Regions from separate parts of the Bacillus sp. D48C genome, predicted to be linked through region 3. Evidence: riboswitches for the same ligand, from Rfam matches in the RefSeq annotation. Region 3 holds a riboswitch; each other region holds the start of a gene.
What was found. A riboswitch is a leader RNA that binds a small molecule or an ion and turns the genes downstream of it on or off. The one in region 3 is predicted to bind S-adenosylmethionine.
Positions count from the first base shown of each region.

Region 1: another riboswitch for S-adenosylmethionine. It lies ahead of ACLBXA_RS08430 (hypothetical protein); the one in region 3 lies ahead of mtnK (S-methyl-5-thioribose kinase).
Region 2: another riboswitch for S-adenosylmethionine. It lies ahead of ACLBXA_RS23470 (cyclase family protein); the one in region 3 lies ahead of mtnK (S-methyl-5-thioribose kinase).
Region 4: another riboswitch for S-adenosylmethionine. It lies ahead of metI (cystathionine gamma-synthase/O-acetylhomoserine thiolyase); the one in region 3 lies ahead of mtnK (S-methyl-5-thioribose kinase).

Region 1 covers NZ_JBKFAQ010000002.1:655,869-661,425, forward strand. Annotated here, with positions in the region: gene ACLBXA_RS08410 (short-chain fatty acid transporter) at 1-477, shown strand, start outside; gene ACLBXA_RS08415 (hypothetical protein) at 518-871, opposite strand; gene ACLBXA_RS08420 (NAD(P)H-dependent oxidoreductase) at 868-1,443, opposite strand; gene ACLBXA_RS08425 (SWIM zinc finger family protein) at 1,467-1,856, opposite strand; gene ACLBXA_RS08430 (hypothetical protein) at 2,119-2,376, opposite strand; SAM riboswitch class I at 2,477-2,575, opposite strand; gene ACLBXA_RS08435 (hypothetical protein) at 2,707-2,898, shown strand; gene ACLBXA_RS08440 (YwiC-like family protein) at 2,929-3,651, opposite strand; gene ACLBXA_RS08445 (ECF transporter S component) at 3,834-4,535, opposite strand; gene ACLBXA_RS08450 (ABC transporter ATP-binding protein) at 4,508-5,557, opposite strand, start outside.
Region 2 covers NZ_JBKFAQ010000012.1:28,979-34,535, reverse strand. Annotated here, with positions in the region: gene ACLBXA_RS23485 (MFS transporter) at 1-755, shown strand, start outside; gene ACLBXA_RS23480 (nucleotidyltransferase domain-containing protein) at 769-1,551, opposite strand; gene ACLBXA_RS23475 (PRK06851 family protein) at 1,663-2,772, opposite strand; SAM riboswitch class I at 2,924-3,036, shown strand; gene ACLBXA_RS23470 (cyclase family protein) at 3,122-3,754, shown strand; gene ACLBXA_RS23465 (hypothetical protein) at 3,889-4,269, opposite strand; gene ACLBXA_RS23460 (ATP-binding protein) at 4,499-5,557, opposite strand, start outside.
Region 3 covers NZ_JBKFAQ010000001.1:794,947-800,503, forward strand. Annotated here, with positions in the region: gene ACLBXA_RS04335 (pyridoxal phosphate-dependent aminotransferase) at 1-632, opposite strand, end outside; gene ACLBXA_RS04340 (carbon-nitrogen family hydrolase) at 647-1,510, shown strand; SAM riboswitch class I at 1,582-1,723, shown strand; gene mtnK (S-methyl-5-thioribose kinase) at 1,814-2,995, shown strand; gene mtnA (S-methyl-5-thioribose-1-phosphate isomerase) at 2,992-4,053, shown strand; gene ACLBXA_RS04355 (YvrJ family protein) at 4,121-4,282, shown strand; gene ACLBXA_RS04360 (3-hydroxybutyrate dehydrogenase) at 4,313-5,089, opposite strand; gene ACLBXA_RS04365 (PadR family transcriptional regulator) at 5,286-5,557, shown strand, end outside.
Region 4 covers NZ_JBKFAQ010000001.1:590,742-596,298, reverse strand. Annotated here, with positions in the region: gene metH (methionine synthase) at 1-74, opposite strand, end outside; gene ACLBXA_RS03175 (bifunctional homocysteine S-methyltransferase/methylenetetrahydrofolate reductase) at 74-1,906, opposite strand; SAM riboswitch class I at 1,977-2,086, opposite strand; SAM riboswitch class I at 2,290-2,400, shown strand; gene metI (cystathionine gamma-synthase/O-acetylhomoserine thiolyase) at 2,495-3,607, shown strand; gene metC (cystathionine beta-lyase) at 3,604-4,767, shown strand; gene ACLBXA_RS03160 (cysteine hydrolase family protein) at 4,934-5,446, shown strand.

The DNA of each region.
Region 1 (5,557 bases), on a different contig from region 3:
ACTCCGATTCAGTATATTCGTGCTTTTTCAGACTCTACGAAAAGTGCTTCTGGCATTTTACTTCAATTTCCGTTTTACGCAGGAATTATGGGCATGATGATTGGAGCAAATAGTGAAGGACTTTCACTTGGAGGAGCTATTTCTAATTTCTTTATTAGCATTTCAAATGAAACGACTTTTCCGCTCTTTACATTTTTAAGTGCTGGCATTGTTAACATTTTCGTTCCATCTGGCGGCGGTCAATGGGCTGTGCAAGCACCAATTATGATTCCAGCTGGCGCTGAACTTGGTGTACCTGCTGCAAAAACAGCAATGGCAATTGCATGGGGCGATGCTTGGACGAATTTAATTCAACCTTTCTGGGCATTACCAGCATTAGCGATAGCTGGTTTAGGTGCTCGTGACATTATGGGATTTTGTGTTGTGAACTTACTATATGCGGGTTTTATCATTAGTCTATGCTTCTTATTTATTTAAACGAAAAGCTAGTTTTATACTAGCTTTTTTACATAATAAATCAATTATTTCCCATGAAATTTATAATCTTCTCCCACTCTAACTCCGTAAGATGTAATGACTCAAATGCAAAAAAATCTTCGCACACTTTTTCAATTAGATGTGGATTTTCCCTCAAAAAATTCCACTGTAATACTTTAGGAAGAAAATGCATTTCATATTCTTTACTTCCCCGTACTACCTGATCAACTTCTCTTTCACAAATTCCTCTTATTAAATAATCATTTCTTAACTCTATTTGAATTTGCTGAAATGTTTCGCTGCATTTTTTCAATTGAAGTAAACACGTAACATACTTCCGAAAAAGTTCGCCATCATACTGAACACAGTTTATAATACGATCGACTTCATTCATAATGCACGAGCCTTTTCTTCTATTTGTAATAACCATTTCTCACGCTTTGATACTTTACTCGTTTTCACAGATTGAAACACTGACCGTTTTATATCGCGAATGCCACAAAAACGTAAAATACCTCTCTTCATCATAATCCAATCTGCTGATCGATATAACAATGCGACGTACCATAGAGGCGAGTCTAACGTATTAATAACCCATGCTTTTTTCCCTTGCAATAATCCTTTCGGCAGAGCCCCTTCATATTTATAAGCAAATCCAGCTACGAAAATACGATCGATAAATCCTTTTAAAATTGCTGGCATCCCCCACCACCATATTGGATAGATGAATAGAAGTGTATCTGCTTCTTCTACTAACGTTCTATACCGAGCTGTTTCCTCTTCATTTACTAAATCGCGTCTTTTCTTCTCTTCATTAAATACGAGGACTGGATCAAATTGTTCTTTGTATAAATCAAGTACGGTAACTGAATGATTTGTTTCCTGTAGTCCTTTTTGCACATGATTGAAAATCGCCGCGTTAAAACTTGAAGGGTTAGGATGAGCATATATAATTAGTACGTTCACTACAAAACAACTCCCTCTATACGTTAAAGTTTCTCCTTCTTTAATAACTTCTCTACAATTTGTACGTTTTTCGAACTTTGCAACAATCGATTTAATAATATAAGTAACTCTTCTTTTTTTAAATCTTTCAGTTTCTCTTTAACTGCACTCTCACCAGCACCTTGAATATCATAAACAACTGCCACCATATGTTTACAATAATTTTCATAGGGACACTCACAGTTACTTTCTGAAAAATCTTCGAGATCGATAACTACTTCATAATTCCCTGCATTTCCAGTAACGAAAGCAAACACTTTTTTATCTTGTATTTCAACATCTTCTACATGCCCATCTTCATAATATTCATATCCCTTATCTACAATGTACTTTGGGATCCATTTCGTTATATCTTTTAATAAGTAAGCGTACATAATTGTACCCCTTCCTTTAATTCCCTTTTGACTTCAAAAATCCTGCATGTTATTCTAATTACTGTTAAGTAGCAAGTCTACGTGACAAAACGACTGACACCTATTCGGCGAAGGTGTCTCTTTTCATTTGCAGCCGATATGAATTGCCTCTTTCAGGCACATTCAATTTTTGACACTACACACTCAACACCATTCCCTGTATCAGGCTGCTTTAGCAGTCTTTTACTCTACATACTCCGTTATTTTAAGAAAAAAAGAGAGCTTAGCTCCCTTTTCTCGCCTTATACAATACACCTTTTTCAGCATAGAGATATTCATCAGCTAATGTAATTTTCCCATCCAGTTTTAGTTCGTCTAATAATCTTGATAAATAAAATTGATGCAACATCTTTTTCGTGAATTTTCCTTCATGATGCGAAACGATATGTTCTTGAATATCTAACAATGATATCGGCTTATCTTGCTCTATCATATATTCATAAACTGTACTACGCAGTTTTACGTATTTTTCGAGTGTCACAGTAATGCGCAACCCCTTTCTTCTTAATATAAATTTTCGTAATCGGTTTTTTTGCAATAAAAAAACCTCTCCGATAAGAAGAAGTTACGTATATATCTTCGTCTTATCTCCCAGAACAAATATGTTCTGCTGGAATTAGCACCTGCATCGCGGTTGCTGGGTTTCATCGGGCCAGTCCCTCCACCTCTCTGGATAAGAAAATATTCACTTAATTCTTACTATACGTAATTCCACTTTAATTGTCAAACAAATATAATAAATATAACAAATTATATTTTCTTCCTTACTGTTCATACTACCCATATACGAACATGCAAGGAGGATTATGAAATGCATCAAAATGCTCGCGGATATGTACAAGATTCTTTTCAATCATTACAAGAAGCTAAAAATTGTTTAGAAGAAGCGCTCGAAACAGTTGAAAAAGATTTTAATCGCGCTCGTATTGAACAATCACTTTATGCTGTTGAACAAGCTATTCAACGTTGCGAGTACACCGTTCACATTTTAGAAAAAGATTAAAAACTTCCCATCTATTGATGGGAAGTTTTTTCAAATGGCATACTTCATAATTATTGCCGTTATGATTAAAAAATATACAGAATTAGCAATTTCTAAAATTCCTACTTTTATAATAGAAATTTTTTTGCCATACAACACAATTGCTCGAATGACACTTGGTATAAAAATAAGAGAACACCACGGATTAATCGCAAATACAATTATCGTTAATAAGATATGATATCCCCAAGATATAAGACGATACTTCGGGTTATTTTTTTCACGAATCATCGTTTTCACATAGAACGTACTACCTAAAAAGTATAAAAATGAAATAAGTGCAATGAATAAAGCTGTATGATCGATTTGCTTCATTGAAAAGTAATAACTAATTAACCCACCGATACAAAACACAATGATTGCACAAATATCATTTAATAGTGCTCTTTCATTTTTTTGACGGGCGTAATACATATTCACTATAAATAATGGAATCATTACTATTAAGAATAAAAGAATTCGCCACTCATATAATAAAGAAATCATCCCAAATAGGAACGCAATGCTGAAATAAACAATGGTAGCTTGTAAAAACTCTTTTTTTCGTCTTTGCTTTATGTACGTAAGAAATGGATACGTGGCTAAATAGATAAAAAACCACGCTAAAAACAATGGAATATGATAAATAGTAGGTTTCCCAAGTACGACACTTAATAAAAAAGGAATAACAAGCATGGCCCATGCACCATGTTGCTTCGGAATAACTAACTTCATTAACTATACACCTCACTTTTGAAAAAAGTTCTCACCTACCATTATACAAATAATTTTATATAATAACGGATGCATATTAAATCAATTTTTTGACAAAAAAATGCTCCTTACAATATGTAAGAAGCATGAAAGAGGCAAACGAATATGTAAGTCGCGACCCTACCTTATATGAGTATGCTTTTCTATGTCACGTTATGCTCATCTAATATACCGTATTTCTTTTTAAATCTTGTAAGAATCGTAATCCATGAAGTACTAAATAGTAATAAGAAAATAACATTCGAAATCGCATGGCTCAAATCAAAGTAAAAACTTGCGATATAATACGAAATGACAGTTTCCCACGTTGCTTCTCGTATAAAACCGAGAAGGCCCCAGAAATTCATAATCCAGCCAAATAAAAAGCCAACAATTACTCCGTAAAGAAGTCTTCCCCATAGCTTTTTCATAAAAAATGTATTACGAAGTAGACCTGCTATAAAACCAATCATGCCCCATGAAAACATTTGCCACGGTGTCCATGGACCTTGTCCTAAAAAAATATTGGATATGATTGCTGCTGTAGCACCAATCATAAAACCAGTTTCACTTCCAAATACAATTGCAGAAACGATAATGACAAAAGAAGTTGGTTGTACACTTGGTAAAATAGAAAATGGCACCCGGCTTACTGCTGCAATTGCCGCTAATACAGCAACGAGAACAATTTCACGTGAAACAAACGCCTTTCTTTCAAAACGGATATAGAAAGGCAACATAATAACTGCTAATATAAACAAACTACTTAACATGTAATAACCGTCCATGACAAGTGTCGTAAGAAGTAATGTGCCGATTATTACTGCAAAGATACATATTATAAATGCAACATATCGTTTGGACACGCTTCGTACACATCCTCCCACGTTAATGCATATGGCAATTCTTTTCGAATGAATCGATTAATAGATGTTGTATAAAAGAAGTTGCCGCTAAAAAATTCTTTCGGTGCATCATTCATAATGACTGTTCCATCAAATAACATCATACATTGATCCACGTATTTCGCTGCAAACTCAATATCATGCGTTGCCATTACAATTGTTGTACCTTCTTTTTGTAGCTTCCTAAATAGTTCTCCTACTCTTTCTTTCTTCCACGGATCTAGCCCCTTTGTCGGTTCATCAAGTAATAATAAAGTCGGCTTTGATAATAACGTCGTACATAATGCAAGAAGTTGTTGCTCTCCTCCGCTACAATCGTGCGGATGGCGTTCTTTAAGCGAATACAACCAAAACTGTTTTAGCGTATCTTCTGCTATTTCTTTTCCTTGTTCTCCGTATAATTCACGTGCACGTTCATACACTTCTTCCCACACTGTATCAAATGTAAAATGATAATATGGATGCTGCGATACATACCCAATACTTTTAAATCGTTCTTTCGAATCAATTTTATGTATCACTTTCCCATTCCACTTTACTTTCCCTCTTCTCGCTTTTTGTAATCCTGCTAAAATCGTTAACAGTGTAGACTTCCCTGTCCCGTTCTTCCCAACGAGCGCTACCCATTTTCCTTTTTCAATCGAAACTGATAAATCACGTAAAATAAGCGGACTATTTTTTTCATATTGGAACGAAATATGCTCTGCGCTTAAAATTACCTCTTGCTTTTCACTTTGTGCTATTGGCTCATTTACATATGATATCGCTGAAAAATTATTCATTTTCATTTGCGCCTCTCGCACCGTAAACGGAATATCTCTCACATTCCACTCTAAAAATAGCCTTGGAATTTGCGGAATAAATGGACGGAATGTTTCTACTCCCCACATATTCGTAATAACAGTTTTAGGACTACCATCATACATAATACAGCCATTATCCATACAAACAACGCGTGTTGCAAGCGGGATAACTTCATCTAA
Region 2 (5,557 bases), on a different contig from region 3:
GTATCGGAATGATTCCACTACTCCTCATTCCTTTCATTATTCGCTATTTACCTGAGTCCATTCAATTTTTATTATCACGTAATCGCCAAGAAGAAGTGAACCAAATTCTTAATCGTTTTCCAATTGAATTTCATGTGAAAAATAAAACTCATCAAGCTCCATCTACTATACAAAAGAAAAATGGATTTACTACGTTATTCTCAAAAGAATACATAAAAGCAACGCTACTTTTTTGGATTACTTATATAATGGGAATGTTTTTAATATACGGTTTAAACACTTGGTTACCACAGATGATGCGCCAGGCAGGATATCCTCTTGGGTCTAGTCTGTCATTTCTACTTATGCTAAATATTACCGCAGCTATCGGCGCATTATTCGCTGGAGCAATTGCTGATCGTATAGGAGCAAAAATTGTTATTAGCATCTCTTATCTTATGGCAGCTATATGTATCGGACTATTAACAATCAAACCATCTGTTACAATCATTTATCTTTTAATTGGCCTTGCTGGTATTGGATCAGTCGGTATTACTCAAATATTAAATGCATATGTAACACAATACTTCCCATCACATATCCGAGCTACCTCCTTAGGCTGGGGACTGGGGCTTGGCCGAGTTGGTGCAATTGCTGGCCCAATTCTTGTCGGTATTATTATGACAATGCAATATGACTTAGCATGGAATTTTTACTTATTCTCCTTTGCAGGTCTTATCGCAGCTATATCTGTTTTCTTCATTCCTACAAAATAAAAAGGGCACAAACTTACTTGTGCTCTTTTTCATATGCTTCAAACAACATATCTCGAAACAATGTATTTAAACTCTCAATATCGATTCCTGATCCCTTTTCAATTCCTTTTACATATTCCTGATAGTAATGAATTTGTTCTTCTAAAAATTGATTTAGCACCTTAATTTTCAATCCAACATCTAATTCAGTACCTGCTTTTTTCTTTATTAACAACTTTTCAATTTCATCTAATACGCTACGTTCTAATGATAATTCTGTAATCAATCGGTCAAATTCTACAGGAGGTAAAGTCGTTTTCTCTTCTAGCCACTTACAAGCTAAAATGGGACGTAATACATAAAAGTACTTTTTCAGCTTTACATTCTCACCTTGCAAAAATTCACGATAATTTTTCGACGCCATATGTAAATAATGATATATCGTTGCTTTTGGATCAAAATTCTTCTCACTCATCTGTTGAAGTAGTTCTGGAAAATTAGAGTTTTTCGAATAAAAAATTGGTGATCGAATCCACTCAAGTAAAGCAGGATTCGACTTCGCGAATAGTTGCAATGCCTTTTTAATATCCCAACCACTTATATCTAAATCATCGCTAATTGGATATTCAATTACATCTCGTTTATCATGAATTGATAAATACCATTCTACTGGATGTATATAAATAAACCTAACATCATAATCGCTATCTTTCGATGGAAACCCCCAAGCACGACTCCCTGATTCCACCGCAAATAAAATTTTCACATCATTCTCTTTTTCAATTCTTTCTAACTCCAACTCGATTTTCTCTCTCATTTCATAACAACTCCATTTTTTGATTATTTCCTTGGAAATTCGACAATACACTATTAATTTTACTACATACTAAAAAAACTGTCAGAAATTACTGACAGCCTAATAAAACGTCTATTGTTGCTTTTCAATTACAGTAGCAGCAATTCGTTCAAACTCTTTTTGAATCTCCTCTTTATATGCATCTACTATTGAAAAATCCATAGCAGCAATATAAATTCGTTCTAATTTATCACGAACCGATTTTGCTTTCGCTAAGAAAGACATCGCCTCATTCATTTTTGCTTTATACTGAATGGAGACATCACGAATTTCCTTCGCATATTTCTCATCCGTCCCTGGCGTAACAATAAGGGCATACATATCAATAATTTCATCACCCTCGCGACTTGGAAAATATTCATGTGGTGCGGTGCTATCAAAAATTGCAAATCCTAATTCTCTTACGATAACCATATCAAGACTATTCGGGTCAAATCCGCAATGATATACTTCAACTTCAAACCCTTTTTCCTCAGCTGCCTTAGCTAACTTTTTGAGCATCGTTGATTTTCCAGAGCCTGGGCGCCCTTTTATAAAATAACGATGTGGTAACCCTTCTGTTAAATTAGGAACAAAATCAACTGCTCCTTTCGGTGTAGCAGCTCCTAAAAAACGATGTTTTACAAGCGATTGTCTCCCGCTTTTATCTGCAAATAATTTCTGGATTAGCTGATTGGTTAGTTCATTTGCTTTATTAAAATCTATATTATCAATATATATCTTCTCCCACTCATCATGTATAACCAATGCCTCTTTAAAACGTGCGTAAGCAGACTGAAAAGCTTTGCTTGCTTCTGAAACAAATCTTTCAATTTCTAACTTCTGCTTTCTTAGTTTATCTGAGTCCCAAGCAATTCCTAAATTTATATACTCTTCAACAACTCCTGGCATTTTTGGCTCAATAACATGCGGCGATGTCCCATCAACAATTCCTACTTTTAATTTTGGGATAATTACACCATCAACCGATTTATTATCAGAAGAACAATGTAACAATTCAATATCATATCCTTTTTCAATCCATTCACGACCTATTGCCTTTATTAAAGAAGATTTTCCCGTTCCTGGGCCACCCTTTAAGATAAATAATCTGTCTAATCCTTTTAAATTCTCTTCGTATAAATTGTGAAATCCCCTAGCTGTATTACCACCAGCATAATAATTTAATACATTTCCTGTCACTGCACTCACTCCTTCGCAGCATTCTATTTACATAACCTACAATATGCGAGCAGCTTTATTTGGGTGAATACCTATTTTGTATTGCACGAAAAAAGGAAATGAATTACAATTTAACTATCGGAAAATTCCGTTTTCAAAAAAACTGAATACTTCTTTATCAAGAGAGGCAGAGGGACCGGCCCTTTGAAGCCCAGCAACCTCAGTTTATACAAACTGAATAGGTGCTAATTCCTGCAAAATGCATTGCATTTTGGAAGATAAAACTCAACTAGCATGTAAAGCTCACCTTTCTTGATATTGAAGGGTGAGCTTTTTATTATTTGAAAAATATATATTGGAGGTATGTAAAATGAAAGTAATTGATTTATCGCAAACATTTGAAAATAATATGTCTCAATTTCCTGGAACACCTAAAATACAACTAGAAGCTGTTACAAGTGTTGAAGAATCAGGCTATCAAGTTACAGATTTTCATTCTGTCGTTCATGTTGGCACGCATTGTGATGCTCCTGCGCATTTTATTTCAGGCGCAACGACCATCGATCAATTACCGCTGGATCAATTTGTAGGTGAAGCTGTTCTTATAGATGTAACACATATTCAAGAGCGAAAATTACCTAAGGCAGTATTGCATAATACTGACATAAAAGAAGGTGATATTGTTATTTTTCATTCTAATCTATCCACCAAATGGAATACAGAAGCTTATGAGAAAGAAGCATTTTATCTTTCTGAAGAATTAGCTGAAGAATTAGTTCAATTAAAAGTAAAATCTATCGGTTTAGATTTCATTTCTCCTGATGAAGTCACAACAGAAACATCACCGATTCATCACATATTACTAGGGAATAATATTTACTTAATTGAAAACTTAACAAATCTAGATGCTATCGAAACAAAACGTTTCTTTTTCTCAGCCGCACCTTTAAAAATTAAAAATAGTGACGGTGCTTTCGCAAGAGCATTTGCTGTTATATTTTAAACACAACCTATAAAGTGAACCTTTAATCAGTGGGGGTTTTGTTCATCCCACACCTAACTTCTTTGCTTCCGCTGAATTTTGAGGTGGGGGTCTTACTGCCCGGCAAATAGCGGGATTAAAAAAAGCAAAGGCCACTACTGGTCTTTGCTTCTATATTTTCTATTTAAATTAAGAAAGAATTGTTCCACACGGGGACGCACCCAAGCTAAACAATCTATCTCTTTCTTCTTTGTGCAAGCTATCTCTTCTCCATCTACCATTTCAACAAGTTCTAGTTCTAACAGTTGCCTCGTGAATGCTAACATATTCACTTCTTCAGATGGATACTCTTCTTTTAATTTCTCCTCAATTTCTCCCAATAAAAAACCGTCACGCATCATTGCCAATGCATCAATCCAAAGTGGCGGCATTTCATATTTTTCTCCTGTAATTGTATCTTTTACAATATAATTCTTTTGCTCTTTTCGAAATTGAATCGTGTGTAAACATACAGTCGAATTTAATGTTAATTCCATCATACCACCTCTTTCATAATATCTGCATAGAAAAAAGGATGCGCGTGCACCCCTTCTTATCTTTTCATAACACTACTGAACCGTTACATGAGTAATCAATCTCATGTCGATATTTTCCTCCATTATAAACGAAGTATTTTATAAAAAAAACCCTTCTTGAAATATTTTATAAAATGTTTATATTTACACAACAAGAACACTTTTCTGAAAAATCTTTTCTCCCAATACATTAAACGGTCGGCAGAAAAATTTCTACTTTCGTTCCTACTCCTAGACTACTTTGGATTGTGATACTCCCTTGATGTTCCTTAATAATTTTATATGTAATCATTAATCCAAGTCCTGTACCAGTCTCCTTTGTTGTGTAAAATGCCTTGCCGATTTTTTCCAACTTTTCATTCTCTATACCAAATCCTTGGTCTTCAACAGAAATACACAAATGTCCTTGCGTTTTTTGATATGCACGGATATGAATTTCTCCGCCCTCTGGCATTGATTCTATTCCATTTTTAATGATATTTAATAACACTTGTTTTAATTGCTTATCATCACCGTTTATAGCCGGTAAATTCCCATCTACTTGTAAATGACATTTAACTCTATATTGCATTGCATAACTTTCCATTAGATGCACAACATATAGAAGGATGTCTCGTATATTACACCTTTCATAATTTGTTGGCTTTGGTTTTCCTAACAACATCAATTCACTAACAAATCCATTAACCCTTTCAATTTCTTGTAACATAATGTCGTAGCTCATCGTATCAGCTGGATTTCTTTCTTTTTGCATTTGCGTAAACCCTTTTAACGCTGTTAACGGATTTCGAATTTCATGGGCAATTGTTGTAGACATAGTTCCAATCACAGCTAAATTTTCCGTCTCTTTCATATTGTTCATCATTTCAACCACTGTTCTTACATAAGATTGAAATCGTTTTAATAAAGAATGTGAAATAATGAAATAGAATACACATAAAACAAGTGGAATTACCACTTTTAAATCTTGTAATAGCAATGTGAAAAATACGTACTTTCCAATTACACTAAAGGAAACTAAATAAAAGTATTTTCTATTCACGAAAACTGGGGCAAATAAAATTAATAACATTTCTACCATACTACCATGTTCAAAAGGTCTATCCGTTCGCAAATAAATCATTAAATTATTAACAAGATTGATAAACATGTACCCAAATAAAAATAAATATTTTACAGAATATACATACCCTCTTTTTTGAAGGTATATAGAAATAGGAAATATTGCTATTACAAATATAGGCACACC
Region 3 (5,557 bases):
CCGTAAGCAAAATCATGAACCACTAATATATTATGTTTATTAGCAAAATGAATAGTTGCATCAAAAAAATCTTTTGATGCAGTAGCACCTGTAGGATTATTTGGATAGTTTAAAAACATTAATTTTGCACGCTCGGCAATAGAGTTATTAATTTTTGTGTAATCTGGTAAAAAGTTATTTTCTGCAATAAGCGGCATTGTTTCAAATTGTGCTTTTGCTAAAGCAACTCCTGATAAATAATCTGGATAGCCTGGATCTGGAACGAGAATCGAATCACCAGGGTTTGTAAAACAAACTGGTAATTCTACTAATCCAGCCTTTCCACCAAACAATATAGCAACTTCAGTTTTCGGATTTACTACTACATCATATTCACGTTGATAGAATGTTGCCACGGCTTCTTTTAAACTTTCATGTCCGCGAAATGGCGGATATTTATGATGAATGGTCTTTTCTGCAGCATCTTGTAAAGCTTTTACGATATGCTGCGGTGTTGGTTGATCTGGATTACCTTGACCTAGATTAATAACATCGTGACCAGCTGCAACGAATTTGTTAACTTTTGCAACAAGTGAAGCGAAAAATTGTGTTGGCAATGATGTTACTATCTCAGAAGGTTGAAATAATTTCATACTTTCCACCTCTTTTGAAAGTTGTTACAATTCTAGTGACAAATGATATAATCTTTCCAGTATTTTGTAAAGAGAAAAATAAGAATGGGGCTGAAAAAATGAAAGTCGCATGTATTCAAATGGATATTGTTTTTGGAGATGTAGAAAAAAATATTGAGAATGCTAAAAATAAAATAAGCGAAGCGATGAAGGAGAGACCGGATGTTATTGTCTTACCAGAATTATGGACAACAGGATATGATTTAGCAAGACTTTCTGAAATTGCAGATAGGGATGGATTGGAAACGAAAGAAAAGTTGAAAGAATGGTCGAAACAATATGGTGTACATATTGTTGGTGGTTCCATAGCGAAGCAAACAGAGCAAGGTGTTACAAATACAATGTATGTGGTAAACAAGGAAGGAGAACTAGTCAATGAATATAGTAAAGTGCATTTATTTCAGCTTATGGATGAACATAAATATTTAATCGCTGGAAATAGTACAGGTGAATTTAAGTTAGATGATGTAGAGTGCGCCGGCACAATTTGTTATGACATTCGTTTTCCAGAGTGGATGCGCGTTCATACTGCAAAAGGTTCAAAAGTTTTATTTGTTGTAGCAGAATGGCCATTAGTTCGTTTAGCACATTGGCGTTTGCTATTGCAAGCAAGAGCAGTTGAAAATCAATGTTATGTTGTTGCCTGTAATAGGGCAGGAAAGGATCCGAATAATGAGTTTGCCGGTCATTCTTTAATTGTCGATCCTTGGGGCGAGGTTGTTGTAGAAGCAAATGAAGAAGAATCAATTTTATTTGGAGAGCTTGTATTCGAGAAAATTAAAGAAGTACGTAAAGGAATTCCAGTTTTTGCGGATCGTCGTCCAGAATTATACAAATAAAATGTTGACAAGTGATTTTTATTCTTGGTATAGTCTTCAACATAAAGTTAAAAATTCAAAAAATTATACAACTCTTATCAAGAGCAGGTGGAGGGATTTGGCCCGATGAAGCCCAGCAACCGACCGTAATACCATTGTGAAATGGGGCGTTTATTACGCCAAAAGGCACGGTGCTAATTCCAGCAGAAAGTAAAACTTTCTGGCAGATAAGAGGGGAGAAGATAAACTTCAAACCTCTTTCTTAGTGGAAAGAGGTTTTTCTATGTTAGAAAAACCTCTGAATTTAAAAAGGGGGAGAAGACGATGGGATATTATTCATTAACAGAAATAACAGCTGTACAATATGCGAAAGATCATGGCTATTTTGAAGCGAAGGCAAATGTCGTTTGTCATGAAATTGGAGACGGAAACTTAAATTACGTGTTCAAATTAGATGATGGAGAGAAATCAATTATAATAAAACAAGCACTGCCCTATGCGAAAGTAGTTGGTGAAAGCTGGCCATTGTCTATAAAAAGAGCAACGATTGAAAGTAAGGCCTTACAAATTTTTGCGCAGTATGTACCGGATTATGTTCCAGCAGTGTACAGTCATGATGAAGAGTTAGCGATAACGGTAATAGAAGACTTATCAAGACTAACAATTACAAGAAAAGGATTAATAGGCGGAGAAGAATATCCGCTTTTATCCCAGCATATCGGCCGTTTTCTAGCACATGTTTTATTTTATACTTCAGATTTTGGTTTACAGTCAGAAGAGAAGAGGGTACTAGAAGGTACCTTTGTAAATCCGGACCTTTGTAAAATTACAGAGGATTTAGTGTTTACAGATCCGTTTGGACATTATGATACAAATGATTATGAGCCAGATTTACAGCTCGTGGTTGATGAACTTTGGAGTGATAAAACTTTAAAACTAAAAGTAGCACAATATAAATATAAGTTCTTAACAAGAAAAGAAACTCTTATTCATGGTGATTTACATACTGGTAGTATTTTTTCGTCACCTTCTGAAACGAAAGTGATTGATCCAGAATTTGCGACATATGGCCCATTTGGATTTGACATAGGTCAATTTATTGCAAATCTATTATTAAATGCTTTATCTAGAGAAGAAGAAAAAAGAAGTGTACTATTTTTCCATATAGAAAAGACGTGGAGTTATTTTGTAGAGACTTTTACAAAGTTATGGATTGGAGAAGGTGTAGAAGTATATACGAAAGAAAAACAATGGTTACCAATTATTTTGCAAAATATCTTTACTGATGCAGTTGGATTTGCCGGATGTGAACTGATTCGTAGAACAATTGGTTTAGCTCATGTAGCAGATTTAGATGAAATAGAAAATAAAGAAACAAGAATTCAAGCTAAGAAGCAAGCGCTATCCTTAGGTAAAGAACTAATAAAATATGAATCTAAAAGTGCAGATATTCAACTGTTTCGAACATTATTTCAACAGACAGTTTCAGGGGGCGTAAAAGCGTGAGTACAATTGTTACTGTTCCGAGATCTGTAAGCTGGAAAGGTGATGCAATTGCGGTATTAAATCAAACGAAATTGCCGCATAGCACAGAATACAAAACATTGACGACTATTGAAGAGGTTTGGAAAAGCATCGTAATGTTAGAAGTACGAGGAGCGCCTGCAATTGGAATTGTAGCTGCATTTGGCTTGGCGCTTGCATCAAAAAAATATAACACTGTACATATTGAAGAATTTCAAAAGAAGTTTAATAGAGATTGTAATTATTTGGGGACGTCACGCCCGACAGCGGTCAATTTATTTTGGGCAATTGATCGTATGAGAGAATCTATTCGAGGGATTACTACAATAAAAGGAGCACAAAAAACATTAGAAGAAGAAGCGCTTCGCATTCAGCAGGAAGATGAAGAGGTGTGCCGAAATATTGGGGAATATGCGTTAACATGTTTTAAAGATGGCGATAATATTTTAACAATCTGTAACGCTGGAAGTATCGCAACTGCCAGATATGGAACTGCATTAGCTCCCTTTTATATTGGAAAAGAGAAAGGTGTGCGTTTACATGCATATGCGTGTGAAACGAGACCAGTTTTACAAGGTGGTCGCTTAACGACGTGGGAATTGAAGCAAGCAAATATTAATGTGACCCTTATTACAGATAATACTGCAGCTCATGCTATTCAAACGAAAGAAATAGATGCAATTATTGTAGGGGCGGATCGAATTGTCGCAAATGGAGATACGGCAAATAAAATAGGGACAATGAATTTAGCTATTTTAGCAAAGTACTTTGATATCCCATTTTATGTTGCTGCGCCACTGTCAACATTTGATGTTACGAAAGAAACTGGAGCCGAAATAATTATTGAAGAAAGAGATGAAACAGAAGTTACGAAAATCTTTGGAAAACAAGTAGCACCAATCGGAACGAATGTTTATAACCCTGCATTTGACGTAACACCGAACGAATTAATTACAGGAATTATTACTGAGAAAGGTATTATAAGCGGGGATTATAAAAGAGAAATTGCATCATTATTTGAAAAACAGGCTAATACATAATAGCTTGTTTTTTTATGCCTAAATGCATTGTTTTCTCTTACTTATATAATGAAAGGAGGAGAAGAGGATGGAAGAGTGGATCAAGATGATAGGTAATGTAGGGTTTCCAATTGTTGTAACATTATATTTACTCCACCGTATTGAAAGTAAATTAGAGGGGGTAATTGTTGCAATTGAGAAGCTCCCGCGGCAATTACTAAAGTACGAAGATCCTCGCGATAAAAAATAAAGTTTGCTCTTCTTGAGCAAACTTTATTTTTTATTGAGCAGTATAGCCACCATCGATAACGACAGCTTGACCAGTTATACCTTTCGCTTTTTCACTCGCTAAAAACATAGCATAATCAGCGATTTCTTGTACTTGTAGCAAACGCTTCTGTGGTACAAGTGGATAAATGACATCTTCTAAAACATTTTCAAGTGGTACATTTCGTGTAGTAGCTAAGTCTTGTAGTTGATTACGTACAAGAGGGGTATCGACATAACCAGGGCAAAGGGCATTAACAGTAATACCATGCGTAGCACCTTCTAAAGCGGCAACTTTTGTTAATCCAATTACGCCATGTTTTGCACTATTATAGGCAGCTTTTCCAGCAAACCCGACCAGGCCGTTAATAGAAGCGACATTAATAATACGACCATATTTTTGTTGTTTCATAATCGGAAAGGCATGCTTAATTGCGATAAACGGAGCAATTTGCATAATTTGAATTAGCAGCTCGAACTTTTCAGTTGGAAAGTCTTCAATGGGTGAAACGTGTTGCATTCCTGCGTTGTTAATTAATATATCTAATGAACCGAAATGATCAACTGTTTGAGAAATTGCTGCTGTAATTTCCTCTTCAGATGTAACGTCACATTTTAAACCGATAGCTTGAAAACCTTCATTTTGTAATTGTTCAGCAGCTTCTTTCGCACGTTCTTCAAGGCGATCAGTAATCACAACTTTTGCACCTTCTTTTGCAAAAGTACTTCCCACTTCATATCCAATACCACTCGCAGCACCTGTTAAAAAGACAACTCGATTTGTAACCATGATGAAAAACATCCCTTCATAATAAAGTTTTCATAGTGCTCTATTTAGAGAGGTTATAATGAAATTCCTGCAAACATTTGGAAAAAATATCGTTAGCTATCTTGTTTTGCAAAATAGTCTTTGCTATACTATTTTGTAAAGCAAGATACTTACGCTTATCTATCTTGTAAAACAAGATAGTAGGAGGATTTGAATTATGTCGACAAGTCAAATGCTGAAAGGGATCTTAGAAGGATGCTTACTTGCTATTATTTCTGAAGGCGAAATATACGGTTATGAAATGAGTGAGAAGCTAGCAAAGTATGGTTTTACAATGGCGAGTGAGGGAAGTATTTATCCGTTATTAATACGAATGCAAAAAGAAGGATTAATAACAAGCGTAATGAAGGAATCTCCATCTGGTCCAAAGAGAAAATATTACACATTAACAGAAAAAGGCGAGGAAGCACTTGATGAATTTATGGATCG
Region 4 (5,557 bases), 200 kb from region 3:
TGCTGAATCATTGTCCCCATTGCCCCATCTAATATTAAAATGCTATTCTGTAATTTTTCTTCTATACACTTCATCAATTAATACCTTCTTTCACTTCTTGCTTTTCTCTTACATATTTAACAAGATGTTCTGTAATTTCATACTTTAAAAATGGTGTAATAAGATAAATACCATTAAAATATTTCATCGCTATGTCGATTAATTCTTGCGAAATGCGAATCCCTTCCTCAATTGCTGCCTCTTTCGTTTCGTGTCCATCCATTCTCTCTCTTATTTCTTCAGGAAGAGTAATACCCGGCACCTCAAAATGAAGAAAATCTGCATTCCGCTTACTTACTAACGGCATAATTCCAATAAAAATAGGTTGTTCCAAATGCTTTGTCGCTTCATACACTTCTTCAATTAGCGCGATATCGTAAATTGGCTGAGTTAAAAAATACTCCGCTCCAGCATCTATTTTTCGTTCCATTCGCTTAACCGCTGCTTTTAAGTGCCTCACGTGAGGATTAAATGCGCCGCCTACAGAAAACCTTGTCGCCGGTCCAATTGATTTCCCTAAAATTGAACGTCCATCGTTCATTTCTTTAATCATTTTAATGAGCTCAATAGAGGATAAATCATATACAGAAGTTGCACCGGGAAAATCACCAACGCGCGCTGGATCACCAGTTAAAGCTAACACTTCTTCCATCCCTAACGCCGATAAACCTAACAAATGAGATTGTAGTCCAATGACGTTATGATCTCTACACGTTAAATGTGTCAATACTGGGATATCATGCTTGGTTAATAACGCACCCATTGCCATATTCGAGATGCGAGGCGATGCTAATGAATTATCTGCTAGAGTAATAGCATCTGCTCCCGCTCTTTTTAACGCTCTTGCTCCTTCAAAAAAACGCTGTGTATCTAACGTTTTCGGTGGATCTAATTCCACTACAACTGTCGTTTGTTTTTTCGCTTTCTCTGCTAGAGTGACGTGAGCCTTCGAACGTTTCTCATGCGTATGAACGACTTTCGGCCTTTGAATCGTGTCTTTTTCTATTACAGGGGTAATATTCGCAACAGCGCGCTTCATACTTTGAATATGTTCTGGAGTCGTACCACAACAACCACCCAATAATCGAATACCTTGCTCAATAAATCTCGGTGTCATCGCTTCAAAATAAGCTGGGCTTCCCTCATATACATAACGTCCCTCCACATAATTCGGGAGACCTGCATTTGGGTATGCTGATAAATAGCCATTTTGCGGAATCGATATCATTTTGAAAGCTTCCGTCATATGAAGCGGCCCTAGTTGACAATTCAATCCAACAACATTTGCACCGCAATCTATAAGTTGCTTTAATATTTCATTGACATCATTTCCATTTTGAGTCGTACCTGCTTCATGTAACGCTAATTGAGCAACAATTGGAATATTCGTTTGCTTACGCAATACTTTAACGGCATGAAGTAATTCAAATTCATCGTAAAAAGTTTCTAATAGTAATCCATCAACCTGTTCTTCTAGTAAAGCCCCTGCCTGTTCAAGTAGCATAAACTCCCTTTCCATATCAGTCGTTGTAACGGCTCCGATGTGTTTCATACCACCAATTGTTCCTAAAATTGCATTTCTGTCTGTAACAGATGCTTTCGCCAGTTTTACTGCCGCTCTATTAATTTCTGTAACTTGATTTTCTAAACCATACATACGTAATTTCGTCTCATTTGCCCCATACGTATTCGTTTGAATTACATCTGCTCCAGCAGCTACATATTGTTTATGAATCGATATAATTAAGTCTGGATCAGATACATTCAATTCTTCAAAGCTACTTTGCAAACCATGTGAATGCAATAACGTCCCAACCGCACCATCACCTATTACAATTCCTTTTGATAATAAATCTAGTAATTTCACGAATCTCCCTCATTTCTATCAATATAAAAACCCCCTCTTCACTTTGAAGAGGGGGACATAATCGTTCCTCCTCTTATTATGCAAAACATTCGTTTTGCAGGTATTAGCACCGTTTCAAACATTTCGTTTGAAGGTTGCCGGGTTTCACAGGGCCTTTCCCTCCACCGCTCTCAATAAGAGTTGTCTTTATTATTTTATTTATGTAGCTAAAAGGAAATGCGTTCCCCTTTTAACAATGTTTGTTAATTTTTTAATAAATTTAGCATGCACAAAAGTAAAAGTCAATGATACTTGCGGAAAAATAAAAATTATTTAAAATAAACTTGCAATTCAATTATCTTTTGTTGTAAAGTTAAAAACATAATAAAAATTTCATACGAACATTCTTATCTAGAGAGGTAGAGGGACTGGCCCTATGACGCCTCAGCAACCATTAACAGTTTGTTAATAAGGTGCTAATTCCAGCAAATTGTGAAAGATTTGACAGATGAGAAGAAGACTCTATTCAAACCGAAAGCCTTCTTCTTAGAAGGCTTTTTTTATTTTATATTCACTTAATGTTTCAATTTAAAAAGGAGGAATTTTCACATGTCAACAATCGAAACGAAACTAGCACAAATCGGAAATCGCAGTGAAACTACAACAGGAACGGTTAATCCACCGGTTTATTTCTCAACCGCTTATCGTCACGAAGGAATTGGTAAATCTACTGGCTTTGACTATTCACGAACTGGCAATCCAACTCGCGGTCTTTTAGAACAGGCGATCGCAGACTTAGAATATGGCGAACAAGGTTATGCCTGTAGTTCAGGGATGGCGGCTGTTCTCCTCGTCCTTTCTCTATTCCACTCTGGAGACGAACTTATTGTATCTGAAGATTTATACGGAGGAACGTATCGATTATTTTCTGAGCACGAAAAAAAGTGGAATGTTCGATGTAGATACGTAAATACACAATCTATTAAACAAATTGAGCAAGCTATCACAACTGAAACGAAGGCTATTTTCATAGAAACTCCAACTAATCCATTAATGCAAGTTACTGATATTGCTGCTGTCGCAACTGTAGCGAAAAGGCACGGACTACTTCTTATTGTAGACAACACATTCTACACACCTTATATACAGCAACCATTAACAGAAGGTGCTGACATTGTACTCCATAGCGCAACGAAATATTTAGGGGGACATAACGATGTACTAAGCGGACTTGTCGTTGCAAAAGGAATGGAACTTTGCGAGGAAATCGCTCATTATCATAATGCATCAGGCGCGGTTTTAAGCCCATTTGACTCATGGTTATTAATTCGCGGTATGAAAACGTTAGCGCTTCGCATGAGACAACATGAAGAAAATGCGAAAGCAGTTGTTGCATATTTAAATGATGAAAACGGGGTGACAGATGTATTTTATCCAGGAAGAGGCGGCATGATTTCATTCCGCCTTAAAGATGAAGCTTGGATTAATCCATTCTTACAATCTTTATCCTTAATTACATTTGCAGAAAGTCTTGGTGGTGTAGAAAGTTTAATGACTTATCCAGCAACGCAAACACATGCTGATATTCCTGAAGATATTAGAACAGCAAACGGTGTATGCAATCGTCTTCTTCGATTCTCCGTTGGCATTGAAAATAGTAACGATTTAATTCAAGACTTAAAGCAAGCCATTAAACTCATAAAAGAAGGTGTAAAAATATGAGCTATTCTATAGATACACTCTTACTACACAACCAATATAAACATGACTCACAAACGGGCGCTGTGAACGTTCCCATTTATAACACATCAACTTTTCACCAGTTTGATGTAGATACGTTCGGAAAATATGACTATAGCAGGTCAGGAAATCCAACTCGTGAAGCTCTTGAAGATATCATTGCTTTATTAGAAGGTGGAACAAAGGGATTCGCCTTTGCATCAGGCATTGCAGCGATTTCCACTGCATTCCTCCTTCTTTCACAAGGTGATCACGTACTCATTTCAGAAGATGTATACGGAGGCACTTACAGAGTGATAACTGAGGTACTCTCCCGTTACGGTGTTTCACATACATTTGTTGATATGACCAATTTAGAAGAAATAAAACAAAACATTAAACCAAATACAAAGCTCTTTTATGTAGAAACACCTTCTAACCCACTTTTAAAAGTGACAGATATCCGCGAAGTTTCTAAACTTGCAAAATCTATTGGCGCTCTTACTTTTGTTGATAATACTTTTTTGACACCACTATTCCAGAAACCACTTGAACTTGGAGCTGATGTCGTTCTTCATAGTGCTACAAAATTTATTGCTGGTCATAGTGATGTTACTGCCGGATTAGCAGTAGTAAAAGATGCAGAACTCGCTCAAAAGCTTGGATTTTTACAAAATGCATTCGGTGCTATTTTAGGGCCTCAAGATTGTTCTCTCGTACTTCGTGGCCTAAAAACATTGCATGTACGCCTCGAGCATTCAGCTAAAAATGCCAATAAAATTGCACATTATTTACAAGAGCACACTAAAGTACAAAATGTCTATTATCCTGGATTACAAACGCATCTCGGATTTGATATTCAACAATCTCAAGCAACATCAGCTGGAGCGGTCTTATCGTTTACTTTGCAGTCAGAAGATGCACTCCGCCAATTTTTGTCAAAAGTAAAATTACCCGTTTTTGCAGTTAGTTTAGGAGCGGTAGAGTCAATTCTTTCTTACCCAGCAAAAATGTCACATGCAGCACTGTCGCAAGAAGCTCGTGATGAAAGAGGGATCTCTAATTCATTACTTCGGTTATCAGTTGGCCTTGAAAATGTTGACGATTTAATATCCGATTTTGAAAATGCCCTTTCTTATGTAGAAGAACCTGTAAATGTATAGAATGAATAGAAGATATGAAATTAAGTTTTCATATCTTTTTTTATGCTGTCTACCATACTCGTTTTAGTGCTTTTCTGTCTATATAGTTCATTAAAAAATAAAATTTTTATCTATTTCCAAGTAATGGATTAATTGATATATTAAGAAATAAAAAGGAGCAAAAATAATGGATACTTGTACAGATATTTTAATCGTTATCGATTTACAAAATGGAGTATGTTATAGCGGAGAGCATTTATTTGATTTACAGAACTTACTAACAAAAGTAAATCAAAGAATTTCTTCATACAGAAAATTAAATAAACCAATCCTTTTTGTTCAATATTGTGATGATGATTTAGTACCCGAGAAAGAAAATTGGGCTATTCATACCGATCTAGATGTTCAAGAACAAGATTTTTTTGTAAGAAAAACACATGCAAATTCATTTTATAAAACAAACTTAAAAGAAATTTTAGATCAATTATCTGTAAAGCGCATTGAATTTTGTGGTGCCCAAACAGAGTACTGTATGGATGCTACGATTAAGTTTGCCCACGGACTGGGATACGAAAACTTTATGGCACAGAAAACAACCTCTACGTTGAAGAATCCTTTTATGTCCGCAAAAGAGACGATTGATTTTTACGAGAACATATGGAATCACAGGTTTTTAACGTTGCTAAAAGATGAATTTTAGAATAAATGACTAATGACTTGATTATCCTAAGATTTATCAGCTGTAATCAAATATTTCGTTATCATCATAAAGAAGCGAATTACATTCAGCTTCTTTTCTTTTAAACTGTTT